2 regions of the Mycolicibacterium phlei genome follow, and region 1 is predicted to be linked to the other one. Evidence: riboswitches for the same ligand, from Rfam matches in the RefSeq annotation. Region 1 holds a riboswitch; the other holds the start of a gene.
The links. A riboswitch is a leader RNA that binds a small molecule or an ion and turns the genes downstream of it on or off. The one in region 1 is predicted to bind cobalamin.
Positions count from the first base shown of each region.

Region 2: linked by a shared signal. The riboswitch ahead of MPHLCCUG_RS13110 (FecCD family ABC transporter permease) and the one ahead of MPHLCCUG_RS02335 (ABC transporter substrate-binding protein) in region 1 are both predicted to bind cobalamin.

Region 1 covers NZ_CP014475.1:462,040-469,607, reverse strand. The annotation lists gene MPHLCCUG_RS02345 (ABC transporter ATP-binding protein) at 1-407, opposite strand, end outside; gene MPHLCCUG_RS02340 (FecCD family ABC transporter permease) at 404-1,420, opposite strand; gene MPHLCCUG_RS02335 (ABC transporter substrate-binding protein) at 1,420-2,379, opposite strand; cobalamin riboswitch at 2,483-2,615, opposite strand; gene MPHLCCUG_RS02330 (MBL fold metallo-hydrolase) at 2,643-3,563, shown strand; gene MPHLCCUG_RS02325 (SLC13 family permease) at 3,554-4,792, shown strand; gene rlmB (23S rRNA (guanosine(2251)-2'-O)-methyltransferase RlmB) at 4,793-5,734, opposite strand; gene cysS (cysteine--tRNA ligase) at 5,737-7,137, opposite strand; gene ispF (2-C-methyl-D-erythritol 2,4-cyclodiphosphate synthase) at 7,174-7,568, opposite strand, start outside.
Region 2 covers NZ_CP014475.1:2,731,768-2,739,335, forward strand. The annotation lists partial or broken gene MPHLCCUG_RS13080 (class I SAM-dependent methyltransferase) at 1-636, shown strand, start outside; gene mrf (ribosome hibernation factor-recruiting GTPase MRF) at 750-1,958, opposite strand; gene rpmB (50S ribosomal protein L28) at 2,032-2,268, shown strand; gene rpmG (50S ribosomal protein L33) at 2,268-2,432, shown strand; gene rpsN (30S ribosomal protein S14) at 2,432-2,737, shown strand; gene rpsR (30S ribosomal protein S18) at 2,734-2,991, shown strand; cobalamin riboswitch at 2,995-3,129, shown strand; gene MPHLCCUG_RS13110 (FecCD family ABC transporter permease) at 3,170-4,225, shown strand; gene MPHLCCUG_RS13115 (ABC transporter ATP-binding protein) at 4,222-5,037, shown strand; gene MPHLCCUG_RS13120 (ABC transporter substrate-binding protein) at 5,047-6,114, shown strand; one part of gene MPHLCCUG_RS13130 (IS3 family transposase) at 6,218-6,521, shown strand; AL1L pseudoknot at 6,517-6,648, shown strand; one part of gene MPHLCCUG_RS13130 (IS3 family transposase) at 6,521-7,479, shown strand; partial or broken gene MPHLCCUG_RS25750 (IS30-like element ISMsm8 family transposase) at 7,504-7,568, opposite strand, start outside.

The DNA.
Region 1 (7,568 bases):
TCGCCGGCGAGTGCGGCCATGTCGACCGCGGTCAGCGCGTCCATGACGATCCTGCGGTCGTCGGCGTTGTCGCCCTCGAAGGCCCGCTTGTACGGGGTGCGCCCCATCGCGACGACGTCGTACACGGTCAGCTCGAAGTCACCCGTGCTGTCCTGCAGCACCGCGGCCAGCCGTCGCGCCGCCTGCCTGCCCGGCAGCACCCAGACGTCGTCGCCGCCGACCAGCACCCGGCCCGACGTCGGCCGTTGCGCGCGGTAAAGCGTGCGCAGCAGCGTGGTCTTACCCGCACCGTTGGGCCCCACGATGCCCACCATCTCACCGGGCTCGATCCGTAGCGAGACGTCTCTCACCAGCTCCCGGCGTCCCACCCGCACGGTGACCGCGGCGAACTCGACCGTCGTGCTCATGCCGGTGCCCTGCGCCTCATCAACCACAGGAAGTACGGCCCACCGACCAGTGCGGTGAGGATGCCCACCGGCAGCTCCTCCGGTGCCGCCACGGTGCGGGCCGCGATGTCGCAGGCGATCAGGAACGACGCACCCAGTAGTGCGGCGGCAGGCAACGCCCGGCGGTGGTCGGCGCCGACCAGCATGCGCACCACATGCGGCATGATCAGCCCCACGAACCCGATCGCCCCGGTCACCGCGACCATCGCACCGACCATGAGGGCGACGACGACGAACATCGCGGCGCGGAACCGGTGCACGTCCAGGCCGAGGGTGGTGGCGGCCTCCTCCCCGCTGTACAGCAGGTTCAGGGAACGGGTGACCGCGAGCAGCACTCCGACTCCGACCAGCACGACGAGCGTCGGCACCCACAGCGTCGACCAGGTCGCCCCGCCCAGCCCACCGAGCAGCCAGCGCACCGCGGACTGCGCCTTGTGCGGGTCATCGGAGGTGACGATCAACAGGCTGGCGACGGCCGACAGCACCTCGGCTACCGCGACACCCGCGAGGATCAGCCGGATCGTGGTCATCCGCCCGCCGGTGCGCGCCAGCAGGTAGACCGCGACCAGTGCGCCCAGCGCACCGAGAAACGCCGCCAGCGGCATGGCGACCAGACCGGCGCCGACCCCGGCGACCAGCACCAGCACCGCCCCCACCGAGGCTCCCGAGGACACCCCGAGCAGCATCGGGTCCGCCAACGGGTTGCGCACCACCGCCTGCAGCACCATCCCGCACACGGCCAGGCCCGCACCGACCAGCGCCGCGAGCAGCACCCGGGGCAGCCGCGCGTCGAGCACGATGGCGGCCCGGGCCGGCGACCAGGTCTGGTCGAATGCCCTCGGCAGCACCCGATGCAGCAGGATCTGCCACACCTCCGCGGCCGGAACCGCCACCGAGCCCACCGCCACACCCGTCGTCGCCGTCGCCACCAGCAGCACCGCCAGCAGCGTCAGGACAACGGGGTAACGCACCATCAGAACCGGTCCGGATGCAGTTGCCGGGCCAGCGATTCGACCGCCTGTCCGACCCGCACACCGGCGGTGATCGACGACAGGGGCAGCACCGCGAACCGCTGCTCCTGGACGGCGGGCACCTGCCGCAGCACCGGGTGCTCGAGCAGGAACCGCTTCTTATCGGCCACCGACTGGTCGCCGTAGTCGTAGATGAGAACGACATCCGGTTCCCGTTCGGCGAACTGTTCGAACGACACGTCGGCCCACACCTTCGGCACGTCCGCGAACAGGTTCTCCCCGCCTGCGGCCTCGATGATCGCGTCACCGATGCCCAGCCCGCCCGAGGTGAACACGCTGGTCTCCCCGCTGTCATAGACGGCGACGGCGAGCGGCGTCACCTCATCGAGCCGGTCCCGGACGCCCTGCACGGCGGCGCGCTGACCCGCGACCAGTTGCTCGGCACGCTCACCGACCCCGAAGATGCGTCCGATATCCCGGATTTCGGCGTCGACGGTGTCGATCGTGACCGGTTCCGTCGCGCAGCCCTCTGCGTTGAGGTGGGTGGCGATGCCGGCGTCCGACAACCGCTGCCGGCCGCGGCCCTCGCCGTCGTCGAACGCGCTGGGCCACCCGCCGTAGACGAAGTCGGGTTCAACCGAGAGCAGCACCTCATAGGACGGGTACTCCTCGGCGAGAACCGGAACCGCCTCGTAGGCGTCGCGGTACTCGGGCAGGATCGCGTCGTCGAGGAACGCGGTGCCCACCATGACGTCCTGCAGCCCCAGCGCCAGCATCGTCTCGACCGCGTGCTGGTTCACGGCGACCGCGCGCCGCGGTGGGCCGTCGTAGACCGTGGTGAATCCGCAGTTGTCCACCGTCACCGGAAATCCCTCCGCGGCACCGGATTTCGTCGTATCCGTGTGCGACGTCGCGCAACCGGCGACCAGGACGGCGGCAAGCAGTGCCAGCCAGCGGCGCATCCGATGCCCTCCTGTCCAGGGGACGGACGCGCGGAAAGCGAACCGCACGGTATGCCGACGGCACACCGTGCGCCACCCTCGCCGGGGAGATCCGCCCCAGTTGTCGTGAGGAGGCGACGAGTCGAGTGTCTGGCTCTCGGACGTGCCGATCACAGTGGCGGGACCGCTCCGGAATCTCACCGGCTTCCTCGGGTCACCGTCGCCTATCGCGCCCGATCCTGCCACACCAGCTGAACGCCGGCTGCCGCACCTAGAGTTGGCGCATGCGTCTGAAGCTGGGCAGGCCCGACCTCGCGGACTACGCGGGCTACCTCGACGCGCCGCCGGCCACCGAGGCCACCCCGGTGTCGGTGACGTGGGCTGGGGTGACCACGCTGCTCATCGACGACGGCACCTCGGCGCTGATGACCGACGGCTTCTTCACCCGGCCGTCGCTGGCCGCGGTGGGGTTGCGGCGGCTGACCCCGTCGCGGCCCCGGATCGAGGGCTGTCTGGCCCGTCTGCGCGTCGACCGGCTCGAGGCGGTGCTGCCGGTGCACACCCACTACGACCACGCGATGGACAGCGCGGTGGTGGCCGAGCGGACCGGCGCCCGGCTGGTCGGCGGATCCTCGGCCGCCCAGGTGGGCCGCGGCCACGGCCTGCCCGGCGACCGGACGGTCGTCGCCGTCCCCGGCACCCCGGTCGAACTCGGCCCGTACACGGTGACGCTGATCGAGGGCCACCACTGCCCGCCCGACCGCTTTCCCGGCCCGATCACCGCGCCGGTGGTACCGCCGGTGCGCGCGTCGGCCTACCGCTGCGGTGAGGCGTGGTCGACGCTGGTGCACCACCGGCCCTCGGACCGGCGGCTGCTGATCGTCGGCAGCGCCGGCTACATCCCCGGCGCGCTGGCCGGGCAGCGCGCCGACGTGGTGTACCTCGGGGTGGGCCAACTCGGGCTGCAGCCGGAGCGCTACCTCGTCGAGTACTGGGACCAGACCGTGCGCACCGTCGGCGCGCGCCGCGTCGTGCTGATCCACTGGGACGACTTCTTCCGCCCGCTGCACCGGCCGCTGCGGGCGCTGCCGTACGCCGCCGACGACCTCGACGTCTCGATGCGGGTGCTGACGCGGCTGGCCGGCGACGACGGTGTCGCCCTGCATCTGCCCACCCTCTGGCAGCCCAGCGACCCGTGGCGCTGACGCTGGCGCTGGCCGCGCTGGCGGTCATCCTGGTGTTCGCGGTCGTGCGGCCGCACCGCTGGCCGGAGGCCGTGGTCGCGGTGCCCGCCGCCGCGCTGCTGATCGGGCTCGACGTGATCTCGGTGCGTGAGGCCGCCGACGAGATGCTGCGGCTGGCACCGGTGCTCGGCTTTCTGGCCGCGGTGCTGGTGCTGGCGCGGCTGTACGCCGACGAGGGCGTGTTCCGCGCCGCGGGGGCGGTGATGGCCCGCCGCGCCCGGGGCAGCCAGAGTCGGCTGCTGACAGCGGTTTTCGCGATCGCCGCGCTGACCACCGCGATCCTGAGCCTGGACGCGACCGTGGTGCTGCTGACCCCGGTGGTGGTGGCGATGGCCCGGCTGCTGCGCGTGCCCGCCGCCCCGCACGCGTACGCGACCGCGCATCTGGCCAACAGCGCCTCGCTGCTGCTTCCGGTGTCGAACCTGACCAACCTGCTGGCGTTCACCACCGCGGGGATCTCGTTCCTGCACTTCACCGCGCTGATGTCGGTGCCGTGGCTGGTGGCCATCGCGGTCGAGTTCGTGGTGCTGCGCTGGGTTTTCCGCGCCGAACTCGCCGTGGCGCCGACCACCGAGTCGCACGCGAAGGTCGACGTGCCGGTGTTCGCGCTCGTGGTGCTGGCCGTGACGCTGGTCGGGTTCGTGGTCACCTCGGCGCTCGGGCTGTCTCCGGCCTGGGCCGCGCTCGGCGGAGTGATCGTGCTCGGCGCCAAGGCTTTCGTGGACCGGCGAACCAGTGTGCGCCATCTCGTGCAGGCGGTGGACGTCCCGTTCCTGGTGTTCGTGCTGTGCCTGGGCGTGGTGGTGAACGCGGTGATGGTCAACGGATTCGACGGGATCATGCGCAACGTGCTGCCCGCCGGCGACGGCCTGCCCGCGCTGCTGGGGATCGCGGCGGTGGCGGCGGTGCTGTCGAACCTGGTGAACAACCTGCCCGCGGTGCTCGTGCTGCTGCCGCTGGTCGCCGCGTCCGGACCGGCCGCGGTGCTGGCCGTGCTGATCGGGGTGAACATCGGGCCCAACCTCACCTACGTCGGCTCGCTGGCGAACCTGTTGTGGCGCAGCGTGGTTCGCGCGGATCTGACCGCACGTCCGCTGGAGTTCAGCCGGATCGGGCTGTGCACGGTGCCCGCGACGCTGGTGCTGTCGGTGCTCGGGTTGTGGGTGACCGTGCGGCTGTTCGGGGCGTGACTACCGGCTGCGGCGCTGGCGGGCGATCTCGGCGAGCACCACACCCGCGGCCACCGATGCGTTGAGCGACTCCGTCGGTCCGGCCATCGGGATCGACACCACCGCGTCGCAGGTCTCGCGGACCAGCCGCGACAGGCCCTTACCCTCCGAGCCGACCACCACGACGATCGGTCCGGTGCCGTCGAGCTCGTCGACGGTGGTGTCTCCGCCCGCGTCCAGGCCGACGATCTGCAGACCGGCATCGGCCCAACTCTTCAGTGCCCGAGTCAGATTCGTCGCACGCGCGACCGGAAGCCGGGCCGCGGCGCCGGCGCTGGTGCGCCACGCGACCGCGGTCACCGACGCCGAACGGCGCTGCGGGATCAGCACCCCGTGACCGCCGAACGCGGCCACCGACCGCACGATGGCGCCCAGGTTGCGCGGGTCGGAGATGTTGTCCAGCGCGACCAGCAGCGGCGGCGAGCCGTCGGCCGTCGCCGCCGACAGCAGGTCGTCGGGATGCGCGTAGTCGTACGGCGGCACTTGAAGCGCCACGCCCTGATGAAGCCCGTTGGCCGACAGCCGGTCCAGCTCGTGTCGCTGCACCTCCAGGATCGAGATGCCCGCATCGGCGGCCAGCTGCACCGACTCGGTCAACCGCTCGTCGGCCTCGGCCCCCAGCGCCACGTACAGCGCCGTCGCGGGCACCCCGGCGCGCAGGCACTCCACCACCGGGTTGCGGCCGAGCACCATCTCGGTGTCGTCGGTCTTCTTCTGGCCCTGCTTGCGGGCCTGCGCCTTGGCGGCGCGCCTGGCCGCCGGATGACCCGGCCGCATGTGCGCGGGCGGCGTCGCCCCGCGGCCCTCCAGGCCGCGCCTGCGCTGGCCGCCGGAACCGACCACCGGTCCCTTCTTGGTGCCGGGCTTGCGGACCGCGCCGCGACGCTTGCTGTTACCCGCCATCGTCAGTCTCCGATCAGCGACCACTGCGGCCCGTCGGCGGTGTCGGTCACCTCGATACCCGCCGCCTTGAGCCGGTCGCGGATCGCGTCGGCCTCCGCCCAGTCCCGCCGGGCCCTGGCCTCCTCGCGCCGCTGGATCTCGGCGCGGACCAGCACGTCGACCGCGTGCAGCGCCGCCGACGTCTCATCCTTGGACTCCCAGCGCTCGTCGAGCGGATCGGCGCCCAGGATGCCCATCATCGCGCGGATCGAGCGCGCCTTCTCCAGCGCGGTCTCGTGGTCGCCGGAGTCCAGCGCGCGGTTGCCCTCGGCGCGGGTGGCGTGCACCTCGGCCAGCGCCATCGGCACCGACAGGTCGTCGTCGAGGGCGGCGGCGAACTTCGGCGTCCACTCGCCGACCGTCACCGCGCCGACCCGGTTGCGCACCCGGTGCAGGAACTCCTCGATGCCGGTGTAGGCCTTGGCCGCGTCCTGCAGCGCGGTCTCGGTGAACTCCAGCATCGACCGGTAGTGCGCGCTGCCCAGGTAGTAGCGCAGTTCGGGAGCCCGAACCCGTTCCAGCACAGCGGGAATCGCGAGCACGTTGCCCAGCGACTTGCTCATCTTCTCGCCGCCCATGGTCACCCAGCCGTTGTGCAGCCAGTACCGGGCGAACTTGTTGCCCGCCGCCTCGGCCTGGGCGATCTCGTTCTCGTGGTGCGGGAAGATCAGATCCATGCCGCCGGCGTGGATGTCGAACTCGGTGCCCAGGTAGGTCTGGCACATCGCGACGCACTCGGTGTGCCAGCCCGGCCTGCCGCGGCCCCACGGCGTCGGCCACGACGGCTCACCGGGCTTGGCGCCCTTCCACAGCGTGAAGTCGCGCTGGTCGCGCTTGCCGGTCGCGACGCCCTCACCCTGGTGCACGTCGTCGATCTTGTGGCCGGACAGCTTCCCGTAGCCGGGCTCGGGCAGCATGCTCTGCACGTCGAAGTAGACGTCGCCGTCGCCGGTGTAGGCGTGGCCGCGCTCGATCAGGCACTCGATGAGTTCGACCATCTGGGTGATGTGGCCGGTGGCGCGGGGCTCCGCCGACGGCGGCAGCACGCCCAGCGCGTCGTAGGCGGCGGTGAAGGCGCGCTCGTAGGTGGCGGCCCACTCCCACCACGGCCGGCCGGCGTCGGCGGCCTTGTTGAGGATCTTGTCGTCGATGTCGGTGACGTTGCGGATGAACGCGACGTCGTATCCCTTGGCCAGCAGCCACCGCCGCAGCACGTCGAAGGCGACGCCGCTGCGTACGTGTCCGATGTGGGGCAGACCTTGCACGGTGGCCCCGCACAGGTAGATCGACACGTGGCCGGGGCGTACGGGAACGAAGTCACGTACGGCACCGGTCATGGTGTCGTAGAGCCGCAGATCGGTCATGTGGGCCATCCATCCACGACGGGCCAGCTTACCGGCCTATTCGACGGCGACCACCAGCGCGGTCGCTATGGCGGCCAGACCTTCGCCGCGCCCGGTGAGCCCGAGCCCGTCGGTGGTGGTCGCCGACACCGACACCGGAGCGTCCAGCAGCCCGGACAGCAGCTGCTGGGCCTCGGCCCGCCGGGGTCCGATCTTGGGCCGGTTGCCGATCACCTGCACGGCCGCGTTGGCGACGCGCAGGCCATGCTCGGCGAGCAGACCGCGGACGTGACGCAGCATGTCGGCGCCCCTGGCGTCGCGCCACTCGTCGCGGTCGGTCCCGAAGACCTCACCGAGGTCGCCGAGACCGGCCGCGGACAGCAGGGCGTCGCAGAGGGCGTGCGCGGCCACATCACCGTCGGAGTGGCCGGCGCAGCCGTCGGCGTCTTCGA
Region 2 (7,568 bases), 2.3 Mb from region 1:
GTTGCGTGCCAGGGCATTCGATGCGGAGACCGCACGCTACCTTGCCGACCACCCCGGCGCATCGGTGGTGGCCCTGGCAGAAGGACTGCAAACCAGTTCTGACGGCTCACCCACGACCATCCCGACCTTGAACTCACATGGTACTCAATCGACCTGCCGCCGGTGATGGACATCAGGGCGCGGTTGTTGCCCCACGACGACCGGGTGGTGGCATTAGCCCAGTCCGCACTGGACCGTAGCTGGCTGGATCGTATCGACAGCGACAACGGCGTGTTCATCACCGCTGAGGGACTGCTGATGTACCTACAACCCGAGGATGCGCTCGCCCTGATCGCCGATTGCGCGCAGCGATTCCCTGGCGGCGCTACGATGTTTGACTCCATTCCACCATGGTTCAGCGCACTAACGATGCGTGGCCTGCGACTGACCCGGCGGTACACGGCACCACCGATGCCGTTTCCGTTGACCGCGGACCAGGGTGTTGCGCTCGCCACCAAAGTCCCAGGGGTGCGCCGGGCCCGCGACATTGTTCTGCCGCCGGGCCGCGGCCTGGTCGCCACGATCGGGTTACGACTAGCTGACCGGGGCGTGCTGCACCGGTTGCGGCCCAGTATCACGCTGCTGGAGTTCGGCTGACGGGTCGTTGTGTTCACATCTCGCCCCGACTTTGTCAGGGTGCGTTGGGTGGCGTTTGTTAACTGCGCACCCCGGCAGCCGTACCCGAACGCAGTGGCTCACGATCAGTGTTGTCACTCTTCTGCCTGTCGATCGGGCTGCTGACCCGCATCCGAGAACTGTGCGGCATGGGTAGCCTGGTCGGCGTCGCACGGGTCCTGATGCCAGTCGCCGAAAGGGTCGGGGTAGTCGCGCCAAGTCTCGGGGTGGGCGAACTCGGCGTCGGTGAGCAGGGCGCCTCGCAGTGCGTCGAGAATGTCGTCACTGTGGGCGCCGCAGACCAGTATCGTGAGAAAGACGTGTCGGTCACCGAAACTGGGGTCCCAGTCGATGGCCGCCAGCGCGCGCCACTGCGGATCGGTGTGGGTAAGCTCGCTGGAAGTCATTGCGGCCAGCCATTTTCCGGCGGAGCTGACACGCAGCCCGGCACCGACTGATTCGATCCACATGACCTCGGCGTCCCGGTTGGCCAGCCAGGCGCGGCCGCGGGTGCGCACCACGCCGTCGAGCAGCAGGTCGATGGCCGCGTGCAGCCGCACCGGATGGAACGGCCGCCGTGCGGTGAATTCGACGATGCGTACTTCGCCGTCGGCCGTCAGCGGCGGTTGTCCGGCCAGCAGGGAATCCCGGGGCGAGGGCGCGCGTCCGCGTGGACTGTCCGGTTCGAGGTGCGCCAGGGCCAGCTCGAGGCGGTCTGGGCCGACCGTGATCCGTGCGCGGGGCGCGAGCCGACGCAGCACCGCCAGAGTCGTTGCCTCCGGTGCGCCGAGCACCAGGACATCGGCCACCTCGGCCTGCCCGACCACCACCTGGGCGACCGTGCGGCCGTCGGCGAGTTCGTCCTCGCCGAGCGCCTGCTCCAGCCACGCCGCGGTGTCCACGCATGTCACCACGGCTGCCACCACCACGTCGCGGGCCGCGGGCCCGTCGATGTACCCCGGGCCGACCCGTACGTGCACGTTGTCGATGGCCCATCGCACGGGTTCGGGCTCAAGCCAAGGCATCATCTGCACGACGATGCGGGTCACGTCGGCGCGCCGGTGCAGACGGCGAAGCAGGATCAGCAGATCGTCACGCACGGTGCACGAGACGCATCCGTGCACCAGCTCAAGTACCCACTGAGAGCTGTCGACCGAGCTGCTCACGGTGCGGACGACGACATGGCCGTCGAAGGTGTGGCTGACGAGCAGGGTGCCAGGTGCCTTGAGCAGTTCCTCGACGACGGCCCGACCGGTTCCGCGGGCGTCATCCTGTCCGGCGACCAGCACTACCGGCGTACGCATGGGACCTCCCGGTTTGCTTATTGAAAACGATTGTCATTATCGTACGACGGTACCGCACGACGAAGGAGAGTCAATGTCGGCCCACTGCCAGGTGACCGGGCGCGGCCCCGGATTCGGGAACTCGGTGTCGCATTCGCACCGACGCACCCCGAGACGCTGGGACCCCAATATCCAGAACAAGACCTATTACCTGCCGTCGGAGGGACGACGAATCCGGCTGCGGGTCAGCGCAAAAGGCATCAAGGTGATCGACCGTGACGGCATCGAGGCCGTCGTCGCCCGAATGCGTGCACGGGGGGAGAAGGTCTGATGGCTCGCAACGAGATCCGGCCCATCGTGAAGCTGCGGTCCACTGCGGGAACCGGATACACGTACGTCACCCGCAAGAATCGCCGCAACGACCCGGACCGCATCGTGCTCAGGAAATACGATCCGGTCCTGCGCCGCCACGTCGAGTTCCGCGAGGAACGCTGATGGCCAAGAAGTCGAAGATTGTCAAGAACGAGCAGCGGCGAGAACTGGTGCAGCGCTACGCCGAACGGCGCGCCGAACTCAAGAGGACCATCCGTGATCCGGCCAGCCCGGCGGATCGGCGCGCTGCCGCGGTCAGCGCCTTGCAGCGGCTGCCGCGCGACTCCAGTCCCGTGCGGTTGCGTAATCGCGATGTCGTCGACGGGCGACCACGCGGGCATCTGCGCAAGTTCGGGTTGTCCCGTGTGCGGGTGCGTGAGATGGCGCATCGCGGCGAGTTGCCCGGCGTGCGGAAGGCGAGTTGGTGATGGCGGTCAAGAAGCCCAGGAAGCACAAGACAGCAACCGAACTCACGATTCCGCGGCGCAATCAGCTAACGGCGCTCGGCGTCACCACCATCGACTACAAGGATGTCTCGGTGCTGCGCACGTTCCTCAGCGAGCGTGGCAAGATCCGCTCGCGCCATGTCACCGGTCTGACGCCGCAGCAGCAACGGCAGGTCGCGACCGCGATCAAGAACGCCCGCGAGATGGCGTTGTTACCGATGGCGGGTCCGCGCTGACTCATACGGTATGGCACCATCAGTGCCGAAGGCGACTGCGGATTGAGGAAGCCGGTGCGAATCCGGCACGGTCCCGCCACTGTGATCGATGCCCGCGGGTGTCGTGAGTCAGACACTCACCGCAGCCACCACCTCGCAGGGTCTGGGGCGGATCTCCCCGGAGAGGAACGGAGCGAACATGGCGGCGCGGCGCTCGATCGCATGCTGGTCCGTAGCGCCCAGAATCCTGACCGGGGTGCTCGCGGTGCTCACCGTGGTGAGCATCATCGTGTCGATCGTTTTCGGGGCCGAGCACATTCCGCTGGGCGAGGTGTGGCGCACCGTGCTCGGACGGCTCACCGGCGCCGAGGTCGATGCGGGGTATGCCGTCATCATCTGGGAGTTGCGGTTACCGCGTTCGATCCTGGCGGCCGTCGTGGGCGCCGGTCTGGCCCTGGCCGGCGCGCTGATGCAGGCCCTCGTCCGCAACCCGCTCGCCGAGCCGTACCTGCTCGGGGTGTCCGCCGGTGCAGCGGTGGGCGCCACGGCCGTCATGACGCTGGGCGTGCTGTCCGGGTTCGGCGTGTGGGCGCTGTCGGGTGGGGCGCTGTTCGGCGCGATGGCGGCGACCCTCACCGTCTACACGGTGGCCCGCGCCCAGGGCGGACTCACCGCGCTGCGGTTGATCCTGTCCGGTGTGGTGCTGTCCTCGGCCTACATGGCGGTGTCCTCGCTGCTGGTGTTCACCGCCGGGGATCCGCATGCGGCCGAGAGCGTGATGTTCTGGCTGCTCGGCAGCGTCGCCGGGGCGACCTGGGCCAAAGTTCCGCTCGCCGCGGCCGTGGTGGCGATCGGTCTGGTCGGTGCGTTGCTGATCCATTCGTGGCTGGACGCGTACGCGGCCGGGTCCGACACCGCCGCGTCGCTCGGGGTCCCGGTGCGGGCCCTGCGCAACGGGCTGTTCGCGATGCAGGGCGTGCTCGTCGGTGTGTTGGTGGCCGTGGCCGGCGGCATCGGTTTCATCGGGCTGATCGTGCCGCACGCAGCCAGGCTGATCGTCGGCGCGACGCACCGCGCCATGCTTCCGGTGACGGTGTGCGCGGGAGCGCTGTTTCTGGTGTGGGTGGATGTGGTCTCCCGGGAACTGGCCGCACCGCGGGAGATGCCGCTGGGCATCGTCACCGGTCTCATCGGCGCTCCGGTGTTCCTGTTCCTCATGGGGCGGCGCCGCTACGAGTTCGGAGGCGCCACATGATCGCCACGCTGACCAGCGCACCGCTCAGCGCACACGGTGTGGATTGTCGCCGGGGCGCCAGAACCATTGTGTCCGAAGTCGATCTGATGGTTCCCGCCGGCACCCGACTGGCCGTTGTGGGTCCGAACGGGGCCGGGAAGTCCACGCTGTTGCGGGTGCTGTCGGGTCTGGACACACCGGCTTCGGGCACCGTCCGGGTCGGTGATGAGGATCTGCACCGGATGTCGGCGCGGCGGCGGGCCAGAACCATCGCGGTGGTGGGGCAGGAGGAACAGCCGTCCGGCGAGCTGACCGTCGGGGAGGCGGTCGGCCTGGGGCGCATTCCCTACCGCACGCCGTGGTCGGGATCCGATCTGGCCGAACGCACCGTCGTGCGGGCGGCCCTGACCGTCGTCGGTCTGGGCAGTTGGGCCGACCGGCCCTGTTCGCGGCTGTCCGGTGGGGAACGCCACCGGGTGGTGCTGGCCAGGGCGTTGGCTCAGCAGACGCCGGTGCTGGTGCTGGATGAACCCACCAACCATCTCGATGCCGCATGGCAGCTGCGGCTGTTGCAGATCCTTCACGAGCTCGGCTGCACCGTGGTCGCCGCGATGCACGACCTCGACCTGGTGCTGCGGTATTTCGATGCGGTCGCGGTCGTCGCCGACGGCCGGGTGCTCGCTCACGGACCGCCGGCCGAGGTGTTGGAGCCCGAGTTGCTCCGACAGGTGTTCGACGTCGTCGGCGACGTCGTCCGCCACCCCACGACGGGGCGTGCGCATCTGCTGTTCTCCCACGCCGATTCGGTGTCGCGATCCGCGACGAAAATCTGACAGAGGAAGATGACTGTGGCACAGACTTCTCGGTTGTTGGCGGTGTTCGGGATCGCCGCGAGCCTGATGGCGGGATGCGGTTCGGATTCGGGGGCGGTTACCACCGATACCGTCACCGTCGACAACTGCGGAGAGCAGGTCACCTTCCCGCATCCGGTGGAGCGGCTGTTCGTCAACGACGGCGGCATGATCGCCATCACGCTGGCCGCCGGCGCCCGGGATTCGATGGTCGCCGTCAGCTCGATGGCCCGGGACGTCGACGTGCTGCGCCTCGAATACGGTTCGCAGGTCGACGATCTCAACGAGGTCGCACCGTCGCGTCCGACGCTGGAGAACATCGTCGGCGCCCAACCGCAGGTGCTGTTCGCCGGGTACAACTACGGGATGGGGGAGGAACGCGGCATCACCCCGGAGATTCTGGACCGGTACGGGATCGCGGTGTATCAGCTGTCCGAGGCGTGCCGGCAGATGCCGGGCCAGGCGGCTCGCGGCACCATGGATCCCTGGGTCGCGCTGGACACCGATCTACGCAACATCGGCATCATCACCGGCAACGCCGAACAGGGCGCCCGGGCCGCCGACGACATCGCCGAGCGACTCGAAAAGCTGCGCGCCGCACCGCAGCCCGAACGCAAGCCGACGGTCTTCCTGTTCGACAGCGGCACCGACACCATCTTCTCGTCCGGGATGTTCGGTGGGCCGCAGGGCATCATCGACGCCGCCGGCGCGCGCAATGCCACCGAGGACGTCCGCGACACCTGGACCACGGTGAGTTGGGAGCGCATCGCCACCGCGGACCCGGATCTCATCGTGTTCGTCGACTATCCGGGCCAGACCGTCGAGGAGAAGATCGCGGCGCTGCGCGCCAATCCGGCCAGCCGCAACCTCCGGGCGGTCCGGGAGAACCGGTTCGTCAATCTGCCGTACGCGATGTGGGTGTCCAGCCCGCTGAACATCGACGCTGCCGAGATCCTACGGTCGGTGCTGGAGAAGCACGGCCTCGCACCGGCATCCGGGATCACGCCGAGCCTCGACGTGACGCAGTTGGGGCTGGCGGGTAACGACTGGCTGGAGTAGCGCGGCTTCGACGGGACCGTGAAGAAAAGCTAGAAGACACGTGTGCCTGTGAAACGCCCTGGAAATCCCGGAGGCTCCTGACCTTGGAAACGAGGATGCAGGTATGCCGAAGGAACAGTCGCCCGGGAAGCCGACGACACGTCGATACAGTGCCGAGGAGAAGGCCGCCGCGGTGCGGATGGTCCGCACCTTGCGCGCGGAGCTGGGCACCGAGCAGGGCACAGTGCAGCGGGTCGCTCGCCAGCTCGGCTACGGAGTGGAATCGGTGCGCACCTGGGTCCGTCAGGTCGACATCGACGAAGGCCTGGCTCCTGGGGTGACGACCTCGGAGTCGAAGAAGGTGAAGGAACTCGAACAGGAGATCCGAGAACTCAAGCGTGCCAACGAGATTCTGAAGCGAGCGGCAAGTTTCTTCGGGGCGGAGCTCGACCGCCAACACAAGAAATAGTCGATTTCATCGACGACAATCGCGGGGAGTTCGGGGTCGAGCCCATCTGCACGGTCCTGCGCAGCGCAGGCTTGCAGGTGGCCCTGAGCACCTATTACGACGCCAAAGCCCGGGTCCCATCGGCGCGGGCCCTGCGCGACGCCGTCCTCGGGCCGGCGTTGTGCCAGCTCTGGAAAGACAACTACTGCGTCTATGGGGCCCGCAAACTCTGGAAAACGGCTCGTCGCGATGGTCATGACGTCGGTCGCGATCAGGTGGCCCGGCTGATGCGGGCCGCAGGCATTGAGGGGGTCCGGCGCGGCAAACGGGTGCGGACCACCAAAGCTGACCCAGCCGCGGCGCGGCACCCGGACTTGGTGCACCGCAACTTCGCCGCGGCTGCCCCGAACCAGCTCTGGGTGACCGACCTGACATTCGTGCCGACCTGGGCCGGGGTGGCCTACGTGTGCTTCATCATTGACGCACACTCGCGGATGATCGTGGGGTGGCGGGTGGCTTCGCACATGCGGACCTCGATGGTTCTCGACGCGTTGGAGATGGCACGTTGGCCACGCGGAACTACATTGCAGGACTTGATATGTCACTCAGATGCCGGGTCGCAATTCACGTCCATTCGCTACGGCGAGCGGCTCGCTGAGATCGGCGCAGTCCCGTCAATTGGGACCGTTGGAGATAGTTTCGATAACGCTCTCGCGGAGACAGTCAACGGTTACTACAAGGCCGAGCTGATCTACGGGCCGGCTCGAAGCGGACCGTGGAAGACCGTCGAGGACGTAGAACTCGCCACCCTCAGTTGGGTCCACTGGCACAACACCAGCCGCCTGCACAGCTACCTCGGCGACATCCCACCCACGGAGTTCGAAGCCGCGTTCTACGATGCATACCGGACCGACCAACCCTTGATCGGAATCCAATAGCCCGAGCCTCCGGGAAACCCAGGGCGCTTCACATCTTGAGAGGTCGGTCCCTTTTGGAAAGTATTGGCGTAACAGGCCATTGGTGTTCT